DNA from 3 places in the Kutzneria sp. NPDC052558 genome. Region 3 is predicted to be linked to each of the others. Evidence: riboswitches for the same ligand, from Rfam matches in the RefSeq annotation. Region 3 holds a riboswitch; each other region holds the start of a gene.
The links. Region 3 has a riboswitch for cobalamin ahead of cobM (precorrin-4 C(11)-methyltransferase). Riboswitches for the same ligand answer to the same signal wherever they lie in the genome.
Positions count from the first base shown of each region.

Region 1: another riboswitch for cobalamin. It lies ahead of metE (5-methyltetrahydropteroyltriglutamate--homocysteine S-methyltransferase); the one in region 3 lies ahead of cobM (precorrin-4 C(11)-methyltransferase).
Region 2: another riboswitch for cobalamin. It lies ahead of ACIG5F_RS41285 (methylenetetrahydrofolate reductase); the one in region 3 lies ahead of cobM (precorrin-4 C(11)-methyltransferase).

Region 1 is NZ_JBIUAG010000034.1:113,677-116,942, reverse strand. Features, by position in the region: gene ACIG5F_RS40230 (dihydrofolate reductase family protein) at 1-482, shown strand, start outside; gene ACIG5F_RS40225 (enoyl-CoA hydratase/isomerase family protein) at 476-1,480, opposite strand; cobalamin riboswitch at 1,597-1,804, shown strand; gene metE (5-methyltetrahydropteroyltriglutamate--homocysteine S-methyltransferase) at 1,932-3,266, shown strand, end outside.
Region 2 is NZ_JBIUAG010000037.1:11,738-15,003, forward strand. Features, by position in the region: gene ACIG5F_RS41280 (RNA polymerase sigma-70 factor) at 1-557, shown strand, start outside; gene ACIG5F_RS41285 (methylenetetrahydrofolate reductase) at 573-1,478, opposite strand; cobalamin riboswitch at 1,488-1,609, opposite strand; partial or broken gene ACIG5F_RS41290 (short-chain fatty acyl-CoA regulator family protein) at 1,765-1,875, shown strand; gene ACIG5F_RS41295 (TIGR01777 family oxidoreductase) at 1,915-2,793, shown strand; gene ACIG5F_RS41300 (DUF222 domain-containing protein) at 3,204-3,266, shown strand, end outside.
Region 3 is NZ_JBIUAG010000002.1:242,798-246,063, forward strand. Features, by position in the region: gene ACIG5F_RS04095 (sugar isomerase domain-containing protein) at 1-387, opposite strand, end outside; gene ACIG5F_RS04100 (precorrin-8X methylmutase) at 468-1,013, opposite strand; cobalamin riboswitch at 1,084-1,259, shown strand; gene cobM (precorrin-4 C(11)-methyltransferase) at 1,312-2,148, shown strand; gene cobJ (precorrin-3B C(17)-methyltransferase) at 2,145-2,990, shown strand; gene cobA (uroporphyrinogen-III C-methyltransferase) at 2,987-3,266, shown strand, end outside.

The sequences.
Region 1 (3,266 bases), on a different contig from region 3:
GGCTGGGCGAAGGCGGCGAAGAAGGCCGCGACAACGACATCGTGCGGGAGACGTTCGCACGTACCGGCGCGAGCGTCATGGGCAAGCGCATGTTCGACGCCGGCGAGCGGATGTGGCCGGAGAACGCCCCGTTCCACACGCCGGTTTTTGTTGTCACGCATGAGAAGCGCGACCCCTGGGAACGGCCGGGCGGCACCACCTTCCACTTCGTCAACGACGGCGTCGAGGCCGCGGTGGAGCAGGCCCGCGTCGCCGCCGGCGACCGTGATGTCCGCATTGCCGGCGGCGGCGCGACGATCCTGGAGCACGTGAACGCCGGCCTGGTCGACGAGTTCACCATCGCCTTGTCGCCCGTGCTGTTCGGCGCCGGGGTTCGCCTGTTCGAGGGCGTGGATGCTAGTCGCGTTGCCCTGGAACAGGTTCGCGCGGAGTCGTCGCCGCGGGTGACGCACCTGACCTACGTCGTCCGGCAACGTCAGTGAGACGCCGCCGCAAAGTAGGCGTCGACGACCGCGTCGTCGACGTCGGCCAGGGTGGACGGCGACCAGCGCGGGGAGCGGTCCTTGTCGATGATCTGCGCGCGGATGCCCTCGATCAGCTCGGCGGTGCCGAAGGCGTGCCGGGCGAGCCGATATTCCTGGGCCAGCGCCGATTCCAGGTCGGGCAGTGCGGCGGCCTGCCGGAGCGCGCGTAGCGTGACCTTGAGCGCGGTGGGGGATTTGGTCTCGATCTCCTTGGCCGCCGCCGCGGACCCGTTGGCCCACAGCCTATCCAGGATTTCCTCCACTGTGGACGCCGAGTAGCACCGGTCGATCCACTCGCGGTCGGCCGCCACCGCGCTCGGCGGCGCAGGCTCGGAGAGGGCGGCCAGCGCGGCGTCGGGCGTCTGGGCGGCCAAGGCGTCGAACAGATCCGGCAGCCGGTCGCTCGGCACGAAGTAGTCGGCGAGTCCACAGTGGATCGCGTCCGCCCCGGACAGCTGCGCCGCCGTGAGGGCCATGTGCACACCGGTCTGCCCCGGCGCCCGAGACAGCAGATATGTGCCGCCGACATCGGGGATGAAGCCGATGCCGACCTCCGGCATCGCGACCCGGGACCGTTCGGTGACCACCCGGTGGCTGCCGTGGGCCGAGACGCCGACCCCGCCGCCCATCACCAGGCCGTCCATGATCGCCACGTACGGCTTGGGGTAGCGGGCGATCTGCGCGTTCAGCCGGTACTCGTCGGCCCAAAACGTCAGCGACTCGGCGCCGCCGGCCTTCGCGTCCTCGTAGATGGAGCGGATGTCGCCGCCGGCGCACAGCCCGCGCTCGCCCGCGCCCTCGATGACCACGGCCCGCACGGCCGGATCGTCACGCCATCGGTCCAGCTGTGCGCTGATCGCCTTCACCATGGCGTGGGTGAGGGCGTTCAGCGCCTTCGGCCGGTTCAGCGTGATCCGGCCGATCCCGCTGCGCACAAGGAAATCGACTTCGGGCATGCCGCACCATAAAGTAGGACGTCCAACTATGTCGAGCGCCTGTGACGTGGCCCTCCGCCGTGCCGACGGGCCAGCGTGACGAACGCAACTGCGCCACGGCTCTTGCGCCGGCGGCTAGAGTGGGCCCCGCAGCTGGTTCGGCCGTCCCCCGGGACGGTCGTCGCAAGAGGGAATCCGGTGCGAATCCGGGACTGCCCCGCAGCGGTGAGTGGGAACGACCGCCGTCACACAGCACTGGGCCCGACGGGCCTGGGAAGCGACGGCCAGTAGGCACGAGCAGTGCGCCCGCGAGTCCGAAGACCTGCCCGCTGTGCGTCCCACGACCGTGGGGCGCTGGCTGAGACCTCGTGGGCGGGTCCTCGCCGAGCCTCACCTGCGGCCGCCGGGCCGCCGGGGTGGGCTCGTCGCGGCGTGCCCCCGGGGTCCACGTGGACTCGCGAAGGAGAGCCCCGTGACACCGACCACCAGCCGTGCCACCCTGCACGGCTATCCGCGGCAGGGCGCGGACCGCCAGTTGAAGAAGGCGATCGAGGCCTACTGGGCCGGCCGGACCGACGCGAGCGCCCTGCTGGACACGGCCCGTGAGCTGCGGCTGAGCAACCTCGCCGAGCTGCGCGAGGCCGGTGTGGACGAGATCCCGAGCAACTACTTCTCGTTCTACGACCATGTCCTGGACACCGCTGTGCTGCTGGGCGCGATCCCGCGGCGGCACCTCGACGCCGTGCCCGACGTGTCGACGCCGAAGGGCCGGCTCGACCGCTACTTCGCCCTGGCTCGCGGCAATGCAGACGTGCCGCCGCTGGAGATGACCAAGTGGTTCGACACCAACTACCACTACCTGGTGCCCGAGCTCGGTCCGGACACCGAGTTCACCCTGGACGCGAGCAAGCCGTTGGCGGAGTTCGCCGAGGCGCTGGCGCAGGGCGTGACCACCCGCCCGGTGCTGGTCGGACCGGTGACGTTCCTGTTGCTGGCCAAGGATCCCACCGACACCGTGGGCTTCCGGCCACTGGACCTGCTGGACAAGATCGTGCCGCTCTACGCGGACCTGCTGGCGCAGTTGCGCGCGGCCGGGGCCGAGTGGGTGCAGCTGGACGAGCCGGCGCTGGTGACCGACCAGCCGGCCGAGGTGCTGGACAAGGTCGCCTCGACCTATGCCGCGCTGGCCGCCGTGCCGAACCGGCCGAAGATCCTAGTCGCCTCGTACTTCGACCGCCTCGCCGACGCGTTGCCGGTGCTGGCCGAGTCCCCGGTCGAGGGCCTGGCCGTCGACTTCACCAACAACGCCGCCGCCAACCTGGCGGGCCTGGCCGCGATCGGCGGCGTCCAGGACAAGCGCCTGGTCGCCGGCGTGATCAACGGCCGCAACATCTGGGCCGCCGACCTGTCGGCCGCGCTGGCCACCCTGGGCACGCTGCTGGGCCTGGCCGGCTCGGTCGACGTGGCCGCCTCTTCGTCCCTGCTGCACGTCCCCTACGACGTGACGCTGGAGACCGACCTGGACCCGGAGATCGCGGGCTGGCTGTCGTTCGCACGGCAGAAGGTCGCCGAGATCGTCACCCTGCGCCGCGGCCTGACCGAAGGCCGCGCCGCGATCAGCAATGCCTTGCTGGTCAACGAAAACCGGCTGGCGTCGCGGGCCGCGTCGCCGATCGTGCGGGTGCCGGCCGTGCGTGCGCGGGTCGCCGCGGTGACCGACGCCGACGAGCACCGGACCAGCCCGTACGGCAAGCGCCGGCAGGCCCAGCAGGAGCGGCTGCGCCTGCCGGAGCTGCCGACCACGACC
Region 2 (3,266 bases), on a different contig from region 3:
CGGCCGCGCTGGAACTGGGTGTGTTGCTGCTGCTGGAAAAGCTCACGCCGACCGAGCGCGCCGCCTACGTGCTGCGGGAGGCGTTCGACTACCCGTACCAGCAGATCGCCGAGATCGTGCAGACCACGGAGGCCACCGCCCGGCAGTACGTCAGCCGCGCCCGCAAGCATCTGGCGGCCGAGCGCCGGGCCCCGGTCGACCCGGACGAGCAGCGGCGGCTGCTGACCGCCTTCGTCAAGGCGGCGCAGGCCGGGGACCTGTCGGCGCTGGAGGAGCTGTTCGCCGCGGACGTCGTCAGCTACTCCGACGGCGGCGGCGTCGTGCGGGCCACGAAGCACGTGGTCAGGGGCGCGGACGCGGTGGCCAAGCTGGTGCGCGCCTGGTCGACCAACTTCTGGGACGACGTGCGGGCCGTGCCGGCCGCCCTGAACGGCGCGGATGCCGTGCTGCTGCAACGCAACGGCGAGACGATCGGCGTGCTGGCCGTGGCCGGATCGGCCGCGGGCATCGACGAGGTGATGTGGGTGCTGAACCCGGCCAAGCTCACCGCGCTGTGAGCTCGGCCGGTCGGCTCAGGCCCGGGCCGGCAGCAGGCCCAGCCGGCCGACCACCTCGGTGGTGGCCCTGGACATGTTGAACGTGTAGAAGTGCACGCCCGGCACGCCCTCGTCGATCAGGCGCTGGGCCAGTTCGGTGACCACGTCGATGCCCTCGGCCCGAAAGGCCTTCGGGTCGTCGACCAGCGGTTCGAGCCGCCGCGCGATCGACGCCGGCACTGGGGCGCCGGACAGCTCCACGGTCTTGTGCAGCGTGCGAGCCGTGGTCAGCGGCAGAATCCCGGGCAACAGCGGGGCGTCGCAGCCCCGCGCGGCCATCCGGTCCCGCAGCCGCAGGAAGTCCTCGGCCTCGAAGAACAGCTGCGCGATGGCGAAGTCCGCGCCGGCCCGGAACTTCCGCACCAGGTACTCGGTGTCGGTGTCGAGGTCGGCCGAGCGGGGATGCCCGTACGGGAAAGCCGAGACTCCCACACAGAAGTCGCCGAGCTCCCGCACCAACGAGACCAGTTCCTCGGCGTAGGTCAACCCCTGCGGGTGCTTGACCCACTCCCCCATCGGGTCGCCGGGCGGGTCGCCCCGCACGGCCAGGATGTTGCGCACCCCCACCGCCGCGTACCAGCCGATGACGTTGCGCAGCTCGGCGACCGAGTGGTCGACGGCGGTCAGGTGCGCCATCGGCAACAGGGACGTCTCCTGCACCACCCGACCGGTGGTGCGGATCGTCCGGTCCCGACTCGACCCGCCGGCCCCGTAGGTCACCGACATGAACGCCGGGTCCAGGCCCTCCAACTGCCGGATCGCCAGCCAGAGCCGCTGCTCGTCGGCGGCGTCACGGGGCGGGAAGAACTCGACCGAGAACACCGGCCCCGGCCCGTTCAGGCGATCCAGCACATGCGCGCACTCCACGCGTGTCAGCTCCATCCTCGTGGACAACACAGCCGTGCCCGCGGCCGGTGTCTGACTCCCGGCCCGTGGAGCCGGTCACAGTGGCGGGACCGTGCCGGATTCGCACCGGCTTCCCTGCACCGCGGGCCTCGGCCAGACGATACCGGCCGAGGCCCCGCGGGTCCCGCACACGCCCGCCATTCGGAACGACAACGGAGGAAACAGCCAGATCTTTCAGGCCAGATGCCTGGCGTGCTGAGGTTCACCCCGGTGGTGAACGACGTCAGCAGCTCGGCGGGGTTGCGGTAGGCGGGGTTGCGGTAGTCGCACCTGCGACCGGCCGCTGTGCCCCCAGCGCGCCGCCCCGCAGATCGGCCGGCCGCTGCGCGCCAACGAGAACCGCAGTACCTTCGTGCCGTACCCGGACTGCTAGCGTTAACGGTGTTAACCGAGCCGCGAGATGGGGAGTCCGATGCGTGTAGTGGTCGCCGGGGCGTCCGGGGTGATCGGGACCGCGCTGACACCGGTCCTGCGTTCCGCCGGACACGAGGTCCTTCGCCTGGTCCGCCGCTCCCCCACCGCCGCCGACGAACGCCAATGGGATCCGGTGGCGGGTTCTCTTGAGGACGGGGCGCTGGACGGCGTCGATGCCGTGATCAACCTGTGTGCGGTCGACACCACCGCTCGGAGATGGACACCCGAGTTCAAGCAGGAGCTCATCGACAGCCGCGTCGTGCCCACACGGGTGCTGGCGGAGGCAGTCGCTTCCCACGGCGTTCCCGCGCTGTTGAACAGCTCGTCCGTCGCCTACTACGGCGACACCGGCGACACCGTCGTCGACGAGTCCGCGCCTGCCGGGTCCGGATTCCTCGCCGACATGGACCGCGAGCGTGAAGAGGCTGCCGCTGCCGCCTCGGACGCTCGGGTTGTCTTGCTGCGCACAGGGATTGTTCTGTCGCCTACCGGCGGTTTGCTCGGGCAGCTGCGGCCCATGGTCGCCTGGGGCGCGGGAGGCCGCATGGGGACTGGACGGCAGTACCTCGCATGGATCTCCCTCCACGACGAGGTCTCCGCCATCAAGCACGTTCTCGAACACCCCGAGATCACCGGCCCCGTCAACCTGTCCGGGCCCCAACCCGTCACCAACGCCGAAATGGTCCGCGCCGTCGGCCGCCTCCTCCACCGCCCCACCCCATGGGTCTACCCGCCCCGGCTCCTACGACTGTTCGCCGGCGAACTCGCCGACGCCGGCGCCCTCACCGGCCAACGCGCCGTCCCCGACGCACTGCTGCGCCACGGCTTCGAATTCCGCCATCCGACCGTGTCGGTGGCACTGGCGGCTGCTTTGTAGGAGGTTCTTGGGGGTGGGGGTGGAGGTGGGGGTGGGTCTGTGGTTCTTGCGCTGATCGGGTGCTCGCCACACTTTCATGTGCACCGGCTGGCAGGGCTGCGCTTGCCCCACCGCTAGGGCGTGTCTACCGCTGGGTTCAAATGCTTTAGCCCTTGCCGTGTCTGGCTGGAGTGCCGCGAGTCAGGTGGGGGGTGGGGGTCGTGGCGCGGTGGCGGGAGGGTGGGTGGTGCGGTTTACAGAGGGCTTGGGACGTGGGAGGGGGGTGGCTTTGGTTGTTTGGTTGCCGTTTGGGGGGTGGGCGCGTTGCTAGGTTGGAAAGCGCTTTCCTGAAGGAATCTTCAGGGTGGACACGATCGGGTAATCCTTGTCTGGCAAGGGGATTTGTCTCTGGTGAGTGGTAAGATGGGGGTATGTCAGCGAACCCAGAATTGCCAGTCGACGCCGAGAGGTGGCGACTGAGCGACGGGGCGCTG
Region 3 (3,266 bases):
CATTTCGACGGTCGAGCCGTTTCCGCCGGAATTGGAGGCGATGACGAAGAGGTCGTTCACGTGCGGGGCGGCGAGTTCGTACACGCGGTGCGCGATCGCCGGTTCGCGCTCGGTGTGCGGGCCGAGCGAATCGGCCGGATCGCCGCCGTAGGTGACGACATCGCGCAGCGCCAGCCGGTTGGTCGGGATCAGGCCGCCGGCCCGGCCGGCGATCTCCATCACCAGGCCCTGCGAGTGGCCGGTGCCGAACGCCTGGACCACGCCGTCGGCGAGCACGCAGTCGGCCACCAGGGCGGCGGCGGCCGAGATGGCGTCCCGCTGGGTGGTGACCAGCTGGTCGATCAGGTCCTTGGCCGCCGCGACGAACTCGTCCTGGCCGATCGACATCCGCCACACTCCCTCGTTAGAGGATTTCGACACCAGCCAACATCACGTTAACGGCAAACCGGACCGGGGACACGACTGCATCAGAGGTACAACAGCGCGTTGACGGCCGCCGTCGCCAGCGCCGCGCCGCCACGTTCACCCCGGTTGGTCAGCGTGGGCGCCCCCGACGCGCGGATCGCCCGCTTCGCCTCGACGGCGCCGACGAACCCGGCCGGCAGCGCGATGACCAACGCCGGCCGGTTTTCGCCGGACCGGCAGCGCGCGGCGAGTTCGGTGACGATCGACACGTCCTGGCCGATCGCCCACACCGCGCCGGCTGGTGCGTTTCGGACGAATTCCTGAATTCCGCCGGTCGTCTCGGCGACGACGGTCGCGGGTCGGCTGGTGATGCCGACAGCGACCATCCGGACGTCGGCGATCACCGGCGCGCCGTCGGCCAGGGCCTGCCTCCCCGCGGCGAGCGCCTGTTCGTCGACCAGCAGATCGCCGGCCCAGGTCGGGTCGGCGGTGGTGTGCACGAGCCGCTCGACCACGGCCCGGGACAACGGCCCCAGCCCGGTGGTGTCGACACGTCGACGGAGGATTTCGTACGACTCCGACTCGATCGGATGAGGCACTCGCGGCACGTCCGGACTTCCCCTCTGCTGGGTCGTTTCACACCGTAGTCGGCGGTGTCGGCGCGCCGACGCGTCAGTTAACCTGCTCCGCGAGCGTGGTTACGGGAAGCCGGTGTGAATCCGGCGCGGTCCCGCCACTGTGACCGGGGAGTTGTCCCGCAGAGCTACAGCCACTGGGCGGCGTGCCGCCCGGGAAGGCGCGGCGACGGCGGCGATCCGGGAGCCAGGAGACCGGCCACGCGACCGACACGCGTCGCACGGAGGATGTGATGGCTGGCAGCGGGCTGCGCCCCGGGCGGTCCCCGCGGTGATCTCACCCGGGCTGATCTCTTTTGTCGGCGCCGGTCCCGGCGCGGCTGACCTGATGACCTTCCGCGGTGCCGACCGACTGGCCAGGGCCGACGTCGTGGTGTGGGCGTCGTCGCTGGTGCCGGCCGAGGTGCTGGCGCACGCGAATCCGGCAGCCGAGCGGCACGACTCCGCCGGCATGACGCTGGAGGACGTGCTCAAGGTCTACGCCGACCATCCGCACGCCGCCGTCGTCCGGCTGCATTCCGGCGATCCGACCGTCTACGGCGCGATCGGCGAACAGATCGAATGGTGCCGGCGGACCGGTCGGCCGTACGAGATCGTGCCGGGCGTCGGATCGCTCGGCGCCGCCGCGGCGGCCGTTGGTTGTGAACTGACTTCACCGACGATTGCGCAGTCAATCGTGTTAACACGCCTCGCCGGGGGGCGGACGGCCGCGTCGATGCCGGACAGCGAGACGGTCGCCTCGTTCGCGTCTCATCGCACGACGATGGCCGTTTACCTCTCGACGCAGCGTCCCGAGCAGTTGCAGGCCGAGCTGCTCGCCGACGGCGACGGCTACTCCCCCGACACTCCGGCGGTCGTCGTCGCCAAGGCGACCTGGCCGGACGAGCGGATCGTCAGCACGACCGTCGGCGAGCTCGCCGCCGACCTGCGGGCGTCCGGCATCCGGACGGCCGCGTTGGTGCTCGTCGGCGAAGCGCTCCGCGACGACCGCGAGGTCCAGCGCACGAGGCTGTACGACCCGGCCTACTCGCACGGCTGCCGACGACGGTCGGTCGAGGGCACCACGGAGGGTCGGCCGATTCCGGTGGAGAAGCGGAGGCTGCCATGACCGGCGTGCTCACCATCGTCGGTCTCGGTCCCGGCGACGCACGACACCGCACGCCGGCCGCGACCGAGGCGATCGCCGACGCCGAGGCCGTCTACGGCTACTCCGCCTATATAGAGGTGTGCGACGACATCCTCCGGCCGGACCAGTTCGTCGTCCGCGGTCGCATGACCGAGGAGAGATTGCGAGCCGAGCAGGCCGTCGACGACGCCGCCGCCGGCCGGCGAGTCGTGCTCGTGTCGTCGGGCGACGCCGGTGTGTACGGCATGGCGACGTTGGCCTTGAGCAAGGCGTCCGAAATCGAGGAAACCGTCCGTCCTGAGGTTCGCGTGCTGCCCGGCGTCACCGCGGCGCTCGCCGCCTCCGCGCTCGTCGGCGCCCCGCTTGCCCACGACTTCGCCTGTCTGACGCTGTCCGACCTGCTGACTCCTTGGGAGGAAGTGGAGCGTCGGCTCCGCGCCGTCGCCGACGCCGACCTGGCTATCGCGCTCTACAACCCCCGGTCCAAGGGCCGGCCGTGGCAGCTCGACCGGGCTCGTCAGGTCCTGCTCGAACGACGCGCGCCGGCCACACCGGTCGCCCTCGTCGCCGACATCGCCCGCGACGGGCAGCGCGTCGAGCTCACCACGCTCGCCGACCTCGACTGCGACAAGGTCGGCATGACCACCACCGTGCTGGTCGGGTCGTCGACCACCCGGCGGTTCGGCGACTGGCTGGTGACTCCGCGGTCGGCAGCCGGCAAGGGCGCGGCACGAGGAGGCGCGGACGACCAGGATTCCGCCGACCGGGCCGCGGCCGACCGGACCGCGGCCGACCGGACCGTGGCTGAACGGGGCGCCGGGTGACCGTGCACCTGGTGGGCGCCGGTCCCGGTGATCCCGGTCTGCTCACCTGCCGTGCGGTCGAACTGCTCAAGTCCGCCGAAGTCGTCGTCTACGACCGGCCGTCGATGGCCGACATCGTCGCGATCGCGGATTCCGTCGAAATCGTGCATTGCGTCGGAAAAGCAGGAAGTCGACCGGCGTGGCCGCAGGCCGACGTGAACGAGCTTCTCGTCGAACTCGGGCGGGCCGGCCGAGACGTGGTCCGGCTGAAGGCCGGCGACGCGTTCGTGGTCTCCC